2 regions of the Cryobacterium sp. TMT2-18-2 genome follow, and region 1 is predicted to be linked to the other one. Evidence: predicted binding sites of a transcription regulator. Region 1 holds the regulator's gene; the other holds the start of a gene.
What was found. The regulator HspR, encoded in region 1, represses chaperone genes until heat shock. The targets are predictions, from matches to a motif close to AAGTTGAGTCNNNNNGACTCAACTT.

Region 1 (7,091 bases):
GGCAACTTGTATAACTTACCCAGCCGACTAATCCCTGTCAAATCACGGAAAGCAGCCGATTCCGAGTGCACCAAAGCGACTCGAAAAAATTTGCATATGCGACCTGACGACTAGCCGGAGAGAGCTATTATCTTGGTTTCTGCTCGAACGCTTCCTTGCGGAAGGGTATCCGAGAAAAAACTAAAACCTTCGTCCCACTTGAGGCCGGGAAACTCTGCGGCTTTCCGAACCTGTGGGGTGACTAGAGAGACATTACGGTGAATTCTGGGGGTGCGCAACTCCCTCCCGCATCCCGGGCGTGTCGGCTTCGACGCCCTGGCGCAAGCCCCCAAGTGCGGGCCTCACGGCGGTCCGGCGCGTCTCAGCGTCCGGTCGAGACCGTGACGGTGAATTTGGCGTTCCGGCCGACCTGGTGTGTCGGCCCGACCAGTCGCGTCAACGCGGGACGATAACCGAGGTAGGTGTTCCACACGCTCCACAGCTCACCACCGGGCTGCAACACTCGTCCGGCATCCTCGAACAGTTTCAGGGCTATGCCGGCATGGACCGACGAGCCGATATGAAAGGGCGGGTTCAGCACAATCAGTTCGGCCGAGGCATCCGGTTGGCTCTGGAGCGCGTCATCCCGCACGACCGTGACCCGGTCGGCGAGCGCATTGGCCACCATGGTGGCCCGCGCGGAGGCGACGGCCGCGGCCGACTGGTCGGTGGCGATCACCCGTAGGGCGGGACGGCGTCGGGCGAGGGTGGCGGCCAGCACCCCGGTGCCGCAGCCGAGATCGATGGCGCTCCGGGCATCCGTTTTCATGCGATCGAGGAACTCGAGCAGGTAGCGCGTTCCGATATCGACGGTCGCGCCGGCAAACGCGGCCCCGTGGGCGCAGATCGTGAGTCCAAGGTCGGCGTGCTCCACAGAATTCGGCCAGGTGGACATCGTCGGCTCAGTGGCGGAGGCAATCGGGGCCGCTGCCCTGAGTACCCGCGATTTCTGCCGGGCCGACGAAATCTGCAGCTCGCAGAAATGCCGGCGGAGCACCGCGTTCATGGTCGGCGTCATGTGCTTGATGCGTCCGCCGGCGATCACCACCACATCCGGTGCCGCGAAACGACGGATGGCGTCGGCGAACTCATCGAGCGCCGCCAGACTGCGCGGCAGCTGGATCAGTACCACCCGCGCGTCCGCCAGCAGTTCTTCGCCCAGGATGAGGGAGTGGTAGGAATCCGCGAGTCCGGCGTCGGCCGCATTCAGGGCGAGTGCCAACTCCCCGGAGAGGACATCCTGGTGCACCCGGATTCCCCGAGCCCCGGCCAGTGCGGCCGCGCCCAGGGTGAGGGCGCCATAGCGGTCCTCGATCACCACGACCTCACCGGATCCTGCCTCGGCCAGCACGCCGGCCGCCTCGTCGAGGATCAGCCGGTCGCTCGCATCCACGGCGAAGAGATTGTCCGCTTCCACGTCGGGGAAACGCCTCAGGCGGTCAAAGGAAAAATCGGGCATTGCCTCAGGCTAACCCGCAGTGCGGCTACTTCTCGTCGCCGATCGGGCGGGATCCCAGGGGGCGCCAGATCACGATCTGGTTGGACCGGCGCGTGCGCGTACCGGCCCGCATCGAGATGACCTCGCCGGCCGAGCCGGCCGCGAAGACGCGGCGGCCCGGACGGTTGAGCAGTTCATCGGCCAGCGCAGACTCCAATTCGCGCAGCCGCGATTCGAGCGTGCGCACGTGGTCCTCGAGGTCAATGATGCGACGGATGCCTTCCAGGCTCACACCCTCGGCACCAAGCTCCGCGATCTCGCGGAGCTTGGCCACATCCCGCATCGAGTACCGGCGAGACCGACCGGGGGTGCGGTCGGGACTCACCAGTCCCAGGCGATCATATTGGCGCAGCGTTTGCGGGTGCATGCCCGCAAGCTCGGCGGCCATCGAGATCACGAAAACCCGGGTGTTCTCGTCCACCGTCAGTCTCTCGCCTTCGCGAGGAGTTCGTCGCGCGGATTCTCCTTCGGCAGTGCTTCCGCGAAGGCCGCGAGTTTCTCCTCGGCGTCCTTCGACAGATGAGACGGAACGGCAACCTGAACCTCCGCCAGCAGGTCCCCGGTGCCCTTGGGCGTCACGACACCACGCCCCTTGACCCGCAGCACGCGCCCGCTCGGGGTACCCGGGGCGATACGTAGTTTGACCGGCGCTCCGCCCAACGTCGGCACCTCGATAGTGGCGCCGAGCGCGGCCTCGACGAACGTGACCGGCACGGAGACCCGCAGGTTCAGCCCGTCGCGCTCGAAGACCGGGTGCTTGCGCACGTTCACCGTGAGCACGATGTCGCCGGACTCGCCGCCGTCGGGGCTGTGCTGCCCCTGGCCGCGGAGTTTGATCTTCTGCCCGTCGGCCACCCCGGCCGGGATCTTCACCTTGATGGCGCGGCCATCCTGCGTTTGCAGGGTGATCTGGTCACCGTGCGTGGCCGTGATGAAGTCGACCGTGGTCGACGCGATCACGTCGCGGCCGCGAGTCGGCCCGCCGTAACCGCGGAACCCGCCGCTCGAGGTGCCGAAACCGCCACCACCCTGACCGCGGCCGAACATGCCGCCGAGGAGGTCGTCGAAACCGCCCTGCTCATAGGAGTAGCCGGGCTGTTGTTGCCGCGCGCCCCCACCGAACATGCCGCCGAAGACATCGTCGAAGCCTCCGGCCTGCCCGCCGCCGGGGCGCGGGGCGGTGAAGCGGGCTCCACCGCCCATCGCGCGCACGGCATCGTATTCCTTGCGTTGGGCAGGGTCACCGATCACCGAGTGTGCCTCGCTGATCTCCTTGAACGTCGCCTCGGCCGCAGGGTTGCCCGGATTGGAGTCCGGGTGGTACGTGCGGGCGAGCTTGCGATAGGCCTTCTTCAGCTCGGCCGGGGTGACGTCCTTTGACACACCCAGGACCTTGTAGAAGTCCTTATCGAACCAGTCCTGGCTAGCCATCGCTCGGTACCTGCACGACGACCTTGGCCACGCGCAGGAGCGACGAGCCGAGGAAGTAACCGGTCTCGATCACGTCACCAACTGTCTCCGACTCGATGCCCGCGGTGGGCAGCTGGAAGATCGCCTCGTGGATGGTCGGATCGAACGGTTCGCCGACCGTGCCGAAGGACTTCACGCCCAGACGCTCGACGCTCCCCCGGAGTTTTGCGGCGATCGTGCTGAACCCCGAGTCTTCGACCAGGTCGCCGTGCTTCTCAGCGCGGTCGAGATCGTCGAGCACGGGAATCAGGCCCTTGACGACATCCACGGTGACGCGCTCACGCTCGACCTCGCGGTTGGCCTCGGTGCGGCGCCGGTAGTTGGCGTACTCCGCGGTGACCCGCTTGAGGTCGGCGAGGTGCTCGCTCGTGGGCTCGTCGACTTCCCGCGTGGCGGCATCCAGGATGTCTTGGACCGTCAGCTCGTCCTCTTCGATACCCTCGGCGGACGCCTCGTCGATGTCCTCGACACTCACACCTTCGGATTCCGTCTCGGCGTCGGCCCCGGGGGCACCCTCAGCGGATGCCCCCTCGTCGAACGGCTCGTCGCCAGGACGCTTGTCGTCGTCTGCCATTACTTCTTGGCCTCGTCTTCGTCGTCGACGACCTCGGCGTCAACCACGTCTTCGTCAGAGCCGGCCGCGTCGGCGGTCGGCTCGGAGTCGCTCGGGGCACCGGCCGCGGCATCCGCCTGGCTGGTCTTGTAGATGGCCTCGCCGAGCTTGCCCTGGCTCTCGTTGAGCTTGTCGAAGGCCGTCTTCACGGCCGCATCGTCGTCGCCGACGAGAGCGGCCTTGAGTGCGTCGACGTCGGCCTGAACCTCGGACTTCACGTCCTCGGGCAGCTTCTCGTCGTTCTCCTTGATCAGCTTCTCGATCGAGTACGCGAGCTGCTCCGCCGTGTTGCGGGTCTCGGCTGCCTCGCGACGGCGCTTGTCCTCGGCGGCGTGCTCTTCGCCCTCGCGCACCATGCGCTCGATGTCTTCCTTAGCGAGCGAGGATCCGCCCGTGATGGTCATCGACTGCTCCTTGCCGGTGCCCTTGTCCTTGGCGGACACGTGCACGATGCCGTTGGCGTCGAGATCGAAGGTGACCTCAACCTGCGGGATGCCGCGCGGGGCCGGCGCGATACCGGTCAGCTCGAACGTGCCGAGGTTCTTGTTGTCGCGGGTGAACTCGCGCTCGCCTTGGAAGACCTGGATCGCGACGGACGGCTGGTTATCGTCGGCCGTGGTGAAGGTCTCGCTGCGCTTGGTCGGGATGGCCGTGTTGCGCTCGATCAGGCGCGTCATGATGCCGCCCTTGGTCTCGATGCCGAGGCTCAGCGGGGTGACGTCGATGAGCAGAACATCTTTGCGCTCACCCTTCAGCACACCGGCCTGCAGTGCGGCGCCAACGGCGACGACCTCGTCCGGATTGACGCCCTTGTTCGGGTCCTTGCCACCGGTCTCGGCCTTGACGAGCTCGTACACGGCGGGCATGCGGGTGGAGCCACCGACGAGAACAACGTGGGCGATATCTTCCACCTTGACCCCGGCTTCACGGATGACGTCCTGGAACGGCTTCTTCGTGCGGTCGAGCAGGTCTTCGGTCATCTTCTCGAACTGGGCGCGGGTGAGCGTCTCGTCGAGGTTGGCCGGGCCATTCTCGGTCAGGGAGAGGTACGGCAGCTGGATGCTCGTCGACATGCTGCTCGAGAGTTCCTTCTTGGCCTGCTCGGCGGCTTCCTTGAGGCGCTGCTTGGCGATCTTGTCCTTGGAGACGTCGACGCCGGTGGTTTCCTTGAACTTCTTGATCAGGTGATCGACGATGCGCTGGTCCCAGTCGTCGCCGCCGAGGCGGTTGTCACCGGCAGTCGACCGCACCTGAATGGTGGAGAAGTCGTCGTCCTTGCCTACCTCGAGGAGGGAGACGTCGAAGGTTCCGCCGCCGAGGTCGAAGACCAGGATGAGCTCGTCTTCCTTGCCACGGTCGAGGCCGTAGGCAAGTGCGGCGGCGGTCGGCTCGTTGATGATACGCAGCACGTTGAGTCCGGAGATCTCTCCGGCCTCCTTGGTCGCCTGGCGCTCGGCGTCGTTGAAATACGCGGGAACCGTGATGACGGCATCCGTCACCTTGTCGCCCAGGTACGCCTCGGCATCGCGCTTGAGCTTCGCCAGGATGCGGGCCGAAACTTCCTGCGGAGTGAACTTCTTGTCGTCGATGGCGACATTCCAGTCGGTGCCCATGTGGCGCTTGACCGACGCGATGGTGCGGTCGACGTTGGTGACGGCCTGGCGCTTGGCGGTCTCGCCGACCAGCACCTCGCCGTCTTTGGTGAAGGCGACGACGGACGGTGTGGTCCGGAAGCCTTCGGCGTTTGCGATGACGGTGGGTTCTCCACCTTCGAGGACGGCCACCACAGAGTTGGTGGTTCCGAGGTCGATGCCTACTGCACGGGCCATGTGTGCGTTCTCCTTTAAAGTATGTTCTCAGCTCGATTTCACAGAGTTGAGTGGTGCTGGCTCAAGTGTGCCAGTGTCGCAAATCGAAAGTCAAGCCACGCACCTGAGAGTTGAGCGTGAACGACTCAACTTTCAGATTTCGTGCAATCGATGGTCTCCGGCCACCCACATCCACTAGCCTCAGCGCATGACCGGGATCGCGGAGCAGGGCAGCACGGATGCCCGGGAGCTGCCTGACAAAACGAGCAGACGCCGAGTAGTGGCCTGGAGCTTCTGGGACTGGGGCTCTGCCGCGTTCAATGCGGTGGTCACCACCTTCGTATTCACCGTCTACATCACGGGCAGCTCGTTCGGCGACAAAGACGTCATTTCCGCCCAGCTCGGCTGGGCCCTCGCCATCGCCGGCCTGCTGGTAGCCGTGCTGGCCCCGATCACCGGACAGCGCTCGGACACCTCCGGGCGGCGCAAGCTGTGGCTCGGCGTCAACACGTTCATCGTGGTGGGCCTCACCGCGGCGATGTTCTTCGTGGAGGCGTCACCGAACTTCCTGCTGCTCGGCCTCGTTCTGGTGGCCGCCGGCAACGTCTTCTTCGAGTTCGCCAGCGTCAACTACAACGCCATGCTGTCCCAGGTCTCGACCGCGCGCACGATCGGCAGGGTCAGCGGTTTCGGTTGGGGCATGGGCTACATCGGCGGCATCGTGCTGCTGCTCATCGTGTACTTCGGTTTCATCAGCCCCGACGTGGGTCTGTTCGGGGTAACCAGCGAGTACGGCCTTTCGGTGCGGGTCACGATGCTCATCGCGGCCGCCTGGTTCGGCCTGTTCGCCCTGCCGGTGCTGTTCTCGGTTCCCGAATACCGTTTTTCCGCCGCGGTGCGCCGGCCCCGGGTGAGCTTCCTCCGTTCCTACGTCGTGCTCGGGCAGGACATCGTTCGGCTCTGGAAGACCAGCCGCCAGACGGTGTACTTCCTGATCGCGAGCGCGATCTTCCGCGACGGCCTGGCCGGGGTTTTCACCTTCGGCGGGGTGCTCGCGGCATCCGTCTTCGGATTCTCACCCGGCGAGGTGATCATCTTCGCTATCGCCGCCAATGTCGTGGCGGGCGTGGCCACCGTCATCGCCGGCGCGCTTGACGACCGGGTCGGCGCAAAGCCGATCATCGTGACCGCCCTGATCGGCCTGATCGTGTTCGGCAGCATCGTGTTCCTGCTGCACGACGGCGGTCAGATCGTGTTCTGGACCGCCGGCCTCGCCCTGACGCTCTTCGTCGGGCCGGCCCAGTCGGCCAGCCGCACCTTTCTGGCACGCCTGATACCGGCCGGTCGGGAGGGCGAGGTCTTCGGGCTCTACGCCACGACGGGCCGCGCGGTGAGCTTTCTGGCGCCGACCATGTTCGCCCTGATGGTGACGATCTTCGGCGAAACCTATTGGGGCATCCTCGGACTCATGCTGGTTTTGCTCGTGGGGCTGCTTCTCCTGCTGCCGGTGAAGGCCCGCCAGAACCAGATCGGCTAACGGATGCGGGTGGCCTCGTTGTGCTCGACCAGCACCCAGGTGGAACCCTCGTCGTTGGAGACCCAGCCCTCCCAGGCGTAGGCGTCAGGTGTGATCGAGACGAAGTTCCAGCGGATCGGGCGGCCG
Region 2 (7,091 bases), on a different contig from region 1:
GATGGGTCAGTGTTGCCCCGCCATCCCAGCCAGACTCCAGCGAAAGACGGGATCATGAACCTCATCACCGACACCCTCAGCCGCGCCGCCCACACGACGTCGCCCCTCCTACCCGTGCTCGCCGGGCGCTGGAGCCCCCGCGGCTTCGACCCGACGGCCCTCGTCGACGAAGCCACTCTGACCACCGTGCTCGAGGCCGCCCGTTGGGCTCCCTCGGCCAGCAATATGCAGCCTGCCCGCTTCATCGTCGCCCGCCGCGGCTCGGACAGCTTCGCGAAGATCCATGAGTCGCTGATGGGCTTCAACAAGGCGTGGGCGGATGCCGCCTCCGTGCTGATCGTCAACGTCGCCACCCTGCCGATCGACGCGACCCGCGAGAACCCGTGGGCCCGCTACGACCTGGGTCAGGCCGTTGCCCATCTGACGATCCAGGCCCAGCACGAGGGACTGCACACCCATCAGCTCGGCGGTTTCGACGGCACCGCCCTCGCCCTGGCCTTCGGCCTCGCCGAGGACCAGGCCACCGTCTCCATCACTGCCCTCGGCGTGCTCGGCGACGTCTCCCTGCTCTCCCCCGAGCTACTCGAACGCGAGTCCGCCCCGCGCACCCGCAAGCCCCTCGTCGAGCTCCTCCTGGTCAACGACTAGTCAACGACCAGCAGCACGAGTCCGACCCGACACAGTAACTCCACAGCCCCGTCAGGTAAAAACGTTATCCGACTATTTTTCCCGGCAACGCGCCCGGGTGCTTCCAGCAGTGAACACCGGTGGAGACCACGATGACCGAAAACATCCCTAATCACTTCGACGTCGTCGTCATCGGCGCGGGGCCGGCGGGAACGGCCGCTGCGCTCCGTGCCGCCGAACTGGGAGCCCGGGTCGCCGTGGCGGAGGCCGACCAGCTCGGCGGGACATGCGTGAACACGGGGTGCGTGCCGACGAGGGTGCTCGCCAAGGCAGCGCGCCTGATGCGCGAGGTGCGCGCGGCAGATACCTACGGAATCGTAGTCAACGACCCGCGCATCGACTGGGCCACCATGGGAGATCGGGTGCAGTCGCGAGTGAACAAGGTGCGCTCGATCAAGAGCGAGGCCGAGAGGTTCGCGGCCGCCGGCGTTGAGCTGATGCTGGAAGGTCGGGCGCGCTTCACCGACCCACACTCCGTGGTTCTGGACAGCGGCCGCATCCTCACCGCCGCCACGTTCCTGGTCTGCGTCGGCGGGCATTCTCGGCGACTCGCCGTGCCGGGGGCGCACTTGGCGACGGTCCCGGAAGACATTCTGACGCTGCCGTCGCTGCCCCGACGGGTGGCCGTGATCGGCGCCGGAAACACCGGCGCCCAGTTGGTCACGGTGTTCAGCTCCTTCGGCTCCGACGTGACCGTGCTCGATGTGGCACCGCGCATCCTGATGGCGTCGGATTCCGACATCTCCGCCACGGTCTCCGGGGCGTTCCGCGAGCAGGGCGTGGCCGTGCACACGGGCATTGAAGCGGTGACGGCGATCGAGCAGGACGCCAACGGAACCCTCACCCTGTCCTGGCGCGAAAACGGAACGGAACAGTCTTCCGGCTTCGACGCCGTCATCATGTCCACCGGTTGGCCGGCGGATGTCGACGACCTCGGGCTCGACCGGGCCGGCATCACCATCGAACGTTCCGCCATCCCGGTGGACCAGTACTTCCGGAGTGTCGTGCCCCATATTTTTGCGGTCGGCGACGCGAACGGTCGGGACATGCTCGTACAGGCAGCCCAATTTGAGGGCGAGGCCGCGGCCGAGAACGCGGTGCTGGGCGCCAATCGCAGAACGCCGCACCACCTGCTCCCGGCCGGCGGTTTCACCGACCCCGACTACGCGGGCGTGGGGTTCACCGAGGAGGAGGCCCGGGCTCGCGACCCGCACTGCGTCGTCGCGACAGTTCCCTACGCCGAGCTCGACCGCGCTGTGATCGACGGGCGGGAACCCGGCTTCCTCAAGCTGATCGCCGACCGGCGGCGGGAGCTGATCCTCGGCGCCCATGCCACCGGGGAGAACGCGGTCGAAGTGATCCAATCCGTGACGACGGCGATGGCCGCCGGCGTCGACGTCGCCACTCTGGCCCGGGTGCGCTTCGCCTACCCCACCTACAGTGCCGTCATCGGCCTCACGGCCCGTCGACTACTGCTGGAAGCGCCGAAGCCGGCCGCGGTGATCCTGCCCGTCGAGATCCCCCTCCCGACACCTGCGATCTCCGTACCTACGGGAGTAGCATCACCTTGATGGCGCGGCGCTCGTCCATGGCGGCGTAGGCCTCGGCGACCTCGGCCAGCGGCAGCTGCAGGTCGAACACGCGGCCGGGGTTGATAGCGCCCGAGAGCACTTCCGGCAGCAACTCTTCGACGTAGCCGCGCACGGACGCGACGCCGCCGTTCAGGCCCACGTTCCGCCCGAACAGCGGGCGAACCTCGATCGGTCCGCCGGTGGGCACGCCCACGTAGCCGACCATTCCGCCGGGACGGGCCGACGCGATGGCCTGCTCCATCGACTCCTTGGTGCCGACGCACTCGAGCACGCAGTCCGCGCCGATGCCGTCGAACAGCTCACGGATGCGGGCCACGCCGGCCTCGCCGCGCTCCTCGACGATCTCGGTCGCGCCGAACTCGCGGGCCACGAGCTGCCGTTCGGGGTGACGCGACATGGCCACGATGCGGGAGGCCCCGAGCCGCTTGGCCGCGATGATGGCGCAGAGGCCGACCGCGCCGTCGCCGACGACGACGACCGTGCTGCCCGCGGTCACACCGGCGGAGACCGCGGCGTGGTGGCCGGTGCCCATGACGTCGGCGAGGGTCAGGAGGCCGGGAACCTGGGCATCGGTGGGCAGGGTCGGCGTCGCAACGAGCGACCCGTCGGCGTGCGGCACGCGCACCTTCTCGCCCTGGGCGCCGTCGGCGAATCCGCCGAGCTGGTCGTCCGAGCCCCACCAGCCACCGTTCAGGCAGGAGGTGCTGGTGCCGTTCTGGCAGTTGATGCAGGTGTTATCGCAGTCATAGAACGGCGCGATGACGAAGTCGCCGACCTTGACCCGGCTGACGTCGGCGCCGATTTCCTCGACGATGCCGACGAACTCGTGGCCGATTCGTTTCGGCTCCTCGGTGGGCTGGACGCCGCGGTAGGGCCAGAGATCTGAGCCGCAGACGCAGGCTGCGACGACGCGCACGATGGCGTCACCGCCGGTGGAGAGAATCGGATCGGATACTTCTTCGAGGCGGACGTCCCGTTCCCCGTAAATCACTGTTGCACGCATGCTTCGACCCTATGCCAGCCCACTGACCGTCACCGGGGCAGGGGGCCCGTTCCGGCGTATTCCCGCCGAATTCCGCTGGACGCGAAATCCGGCGACGGACAGAGCTACAGCAGCGCGTCGTCGTCGAGGTCGGCCGGGTCCACGACCAGCAACGGGGCGGATGCGACGCTGAGCGATTCCCCGTCCGGCGCCAGATCCACCCGCACCGTCTCGCCGTCCCGCACGGCGCCCGACAGGATCGCGGTCGCCAACCTGTCGTCGATCTCGGTCTGCATCAGCCGCCTCAGCGGGCGCGCACCGTAGATCGGGTCGTAGCCGCGTTCCGCCAGCCACGTGCGGGCATCCGGGGTCACGCCCAGCTCGAGCCGGCGCTCGATCAGCCGCTTCTCCAGCCGGTCGACAAGCAGCCCCACGATCTGGCCGAGGTCCTCCATCGACAATGATTCGAACACGACGATGTCGTCGAGACGGTTGACGAACTCGGGCTTGAACGTCTTGCGCACGAGTGCCTGCACGGCCGCCTCCTTCTCGTCCCGGCTGAGCAGCGGGTCGATCAGGAACGCCGACCCGAGGTTCGAGGTCAGCACCAGGATCGTGTTGCGGAAGTCCACGGTGCGGCCCTGGCCATCCGTGAGCCGGCCGTCGTCGAGCACCTGCAGCAAGACGTCGAAGACCTCCGGATGCGCCTTCTCCACCTCGTCGAACAAAATCACCGAATACGGGCGGCGGCGCACGGCCTCGGTCAGCTGCCCGCCCTGCTCGTAGCCGATATAGCCGGGAGGAGCCCCGACCAGACGGGACACAGAGAACTTTTCCCCGTACTCGCTCATGTCGATGCGCACCATCGCCTTTTCGTCGTCGAAGAGGAACTCGGCGAGCGCCTTCGCCAGCTCCGTCTTGCCCACGCCGGTCGGCCCGAGGAAGAGGAACGAACCGGTCGGCCGGTCCGGGTCGGAGATGCCGGCCCGGCTGCGGCGCACGGCGTCGGCGACCGCGCGCACGGCCTGCCTCTGCCCGACCAGGCGGTGCCCGAGCTCACCCTCGAGGTTCAGCAGCTTCTCCGTCTCGCCCTGCAGCAGCCGCCCTACCGGAATGCCGGTCCACATCGCGACCACGGCGGCGATGTCCTCCGCGGTGACCTGGTCACCGACCATCCGCGGCCCATCCTGCTCGGTCTGCTCCGCCTCGGCGAGTTCCCGATCGATCACCGGAATCTCGCCGTAGAGCAGCCTGGACGCTTTCTCCAGGTTGCCTTCGCGCTCGGCCACCTCGGCCTGGCTGCGGGTGCTCACCAGGCGCTTCCTCAGATCGCCGATGCGGTTGAGCGAGGAACGCTCCTTGTCCCAGCGGTCCTGCAGTTCAGCAAGGGCCACCGTGTATTCGGCAAGGTCAGCACGCAATTTCCCCAGGCGAGCCTTAGAGGCGTCGTCCTTCTCCTTTTTCAGCGCGAGCTCTTCCAACTCCAGCCTCTGCACTCTGCGACGCAGCTCGTCGATTTCCACGGGAGCGGAGTCGATCTCCATCCGCAGTCGGCTGGCCGCCTCGTCGATCAGGTCGATGGCCTTGTCCGGCAGCTGGCGGGCAGTGATGTACCGGTTGGAGAGGGATGCCGCGGCCACCAGCGCCGAGTCCGCGATCGACACCTTATGGTGGGCCTCGTAGCGCTCCTTGAGCCCGCGCAGGATGGCCACGGTGTCTTCCACACTGGGCTCGTCGACCAGCACCGGTTGGAACCGGCGCTCGAGGGCGGCATCCTTCTCGATGAATTCGCGGTACTCGTTGAGCGTGGTCGCACCGATCAGGCGCAGCTCGCCGCGGGCGAGCATGGGCTTGAGCATGTTGGAGGCCGCCACGGACCCTTCGCCGCCGCCGGCACCCATCAGGGTGTGCAGCTCGTCGACGAAGGTAATGATCTGCCCCTGCGCGTCGTTTATCTCCTTGAGCACGGCCTTGAGCCGCTCCTCGAACTCGCCGCGGTACTTGGCCCCCGCCACCAGGGCCGCCAGGTCGAGGGAGACCAGCTGCTTGCCCTTGAGGGAGTCGGCCACATCGCCGGCCACGATGCGCTGGGCCAGCCCCTCCACAACGGCGGTCTTGCCCACTCCCGGTTCACCGATCAGCACCGGGTTGTTCTTGGTGCGGCGGGTGAGCACCTGACTGACCCGCCGAATCTCCGCGTCCCGCCCGATCACCGGGTCAAGCTTGCCGCTCTGGGCGATCTCGGTGAGGTTGACGCCGTACTGCTCCAGCGCCGTCTTCGCTTCTTCCTGGGGAGGTTGCTGACCTGCTTGCATCGGAAGATCCTCTCTCGGGCCCGCCGCTCTCGCCGCAGGTCGATAAAAAGCTGAGCCTGTTGGACTCAAGTTTACGGGACATTGAGAAAACGCGCCAGCGGTCCGGGGACAACTCGGTGGTGCTGCGGCGGCGGTATCAACACGACCCAGTTCTGGTCCGGGGTATCCGAATTCCTCCGTCGGATGCCATACTTACCGAACAAAAGACCCGTTTCTACACTCAGCGCAGAGGATCAGGCCCGTGGCCACGCCCACCCTTAATAACTTCATCAACGGCCGCTTCGTCACTCCCGCCGGCACCGAGCTGCTCGACATCGTCGATCCCACAACGGGACGCCGGGTCGCCCGGGCCCCGGTCTCCACCGCGGCCGACGTCGACGACGCGATGACCGCCGCAAAGACCGCCTTCCGCACCTGGGGCCGCACCACTCCCGCCGAGCGGCAGCGCGCGCTGCTACGCCTCGCCGACGCGATCGACGCCGAGAGTGACGCCATCGTGGAGGCCCAGCACCGCAATACGGGCCAGCCCCGCGCCACGATCGCCGTCGACGAGGTCGCGGCCGGCGCCGATCAGCTGCGCTTCTTCGCCGGTGCCGCCCGACTGCTCGAGGGCAAGTCCGCCGGTGAATATCTACCCGGCATGACCTCCTGGGTACGCCGCGAACCGATCGGCGTGATCGGGCAGGTCACCCCGTGGAACTTCCCCTTCCTGATGGCCATCTGGAAGATCGGCCCCGCGCTGGCGGCCGGCAACACCCTCGTGCTGAAGCCCAGCGACACCACCCCGGAGTCGACCCTCGAACTCGCCCGGATCAGCCAAGGCATCCTCCCCGACGGCGTGATGAACATCGTGCTCGGCAACGGCGGCACCGGGGCCGCGATCGTCGAGCATCCGGTGCCCGGCCTGGTCTCGATCACCGGCAGCGTGCGGGCCGGTATGGCCGTCGCCGCCGGCGCCGCGAAGACGCTCAAGCGGGCACATCTCGAGCTCGGCGGCAAGGCGCCGGCCCTGGTCTTCGCCGGCGTCGACGTCAGCAAGACCGCCGCCGCCATCGCCGACTTCTCCTTCTATAACGCCGGGCAGGACTGCACGGCCATCACGCGAGTGCTCGTGCACGAGTCCATCCATGACGAGTTCGTCGACGCACTCGTCGCCGAGGCGCGCAGCCGCACTACCGGGTCGGCCGACGACGCCGACAACTACTTCGGGCCGCTCAACAACGTCAACCACTTCGGCGACGTCGCGCGCAAGGTCGCGGCCCTGCCCGACCACGCTGTCATTGCCACCGGCGGACACCAGGTCGGCACCGAGGGCTTTTTTTTCGAGCCCACGGTCGTCACGCAGGTGCGCCAAACGGATGCGATCGTGCAGGAGGAAACGTTCGGCCCGGTGATCACGGTGCAGCCCTTCACGTCGGAGGAGCACGCGGTCACGCTCGCGAACGATGTCAACTACGCACTCGCCTCCAGCGTGTGGACCCTCGACCACGCCACGGCCATGCGGGTCTCCCGCGA

Region 2: the regulator HspR is predicted to act here: its motif matches at 5,624-5,648, upstream of E3O22_RS03745 (ATP-dependent Clp protease ATP-binding subunit).

What each region holds. Positions count from the first base shown of each region.
Region 1 covers NZ_SOFU01000025.1:127-7,217, forward strand. The annotation lists gene E3O22_RS08320 (class I SAM-dependent methyltransferase) at 362-1,498, opposite strand; gene E3O22_RS08325 (heat shock protein transcriptional repressor HspR) at 1,524-1,958, opposite strand; gene E3O22_RS08330 (DnaJ C-terminal domain-containing protein) at 1,961-2,968, opposite strand; gene E3O22_RS08335 (nucleotide exchange factor GrpE) at 2,961-3,581, opposite strand; gene dnaK (molecular chaperone DnaK) at 3,581-5,449, opposite strand; gene E3O22_RS08345 (MFS transporter) at 5,637-6,965, shown strand; gene E3O22_RS08350 (hypothetical protein) at 6,962-7,091, opposite strand, start outside.
Region 2 covers NZ_SOFU01000012.1:8,310-15,400, reverse strand. The annotation lists gene E3O22_RS03760 (nitroreductase family protein) at 55-648, shown strand; gene E3O22_RS03755 (NAD(P)/FAD-dependent oxidoreductase) at 780-2,258, shown strand; gene E3O22_RS03750 (zinc-dependent alcohol dehydrogenase family protein) at 2,236-3,282, opposite strand; gene E3O22_RS03745 (ATP-dependent Clp protease ATP-binding subunit) at 3,387-5,576, opposite strand; gene E3O22_RS03740 (aminobutyraldehyde dehydrogenase) at 5,818-7,091, shown strand, end outside.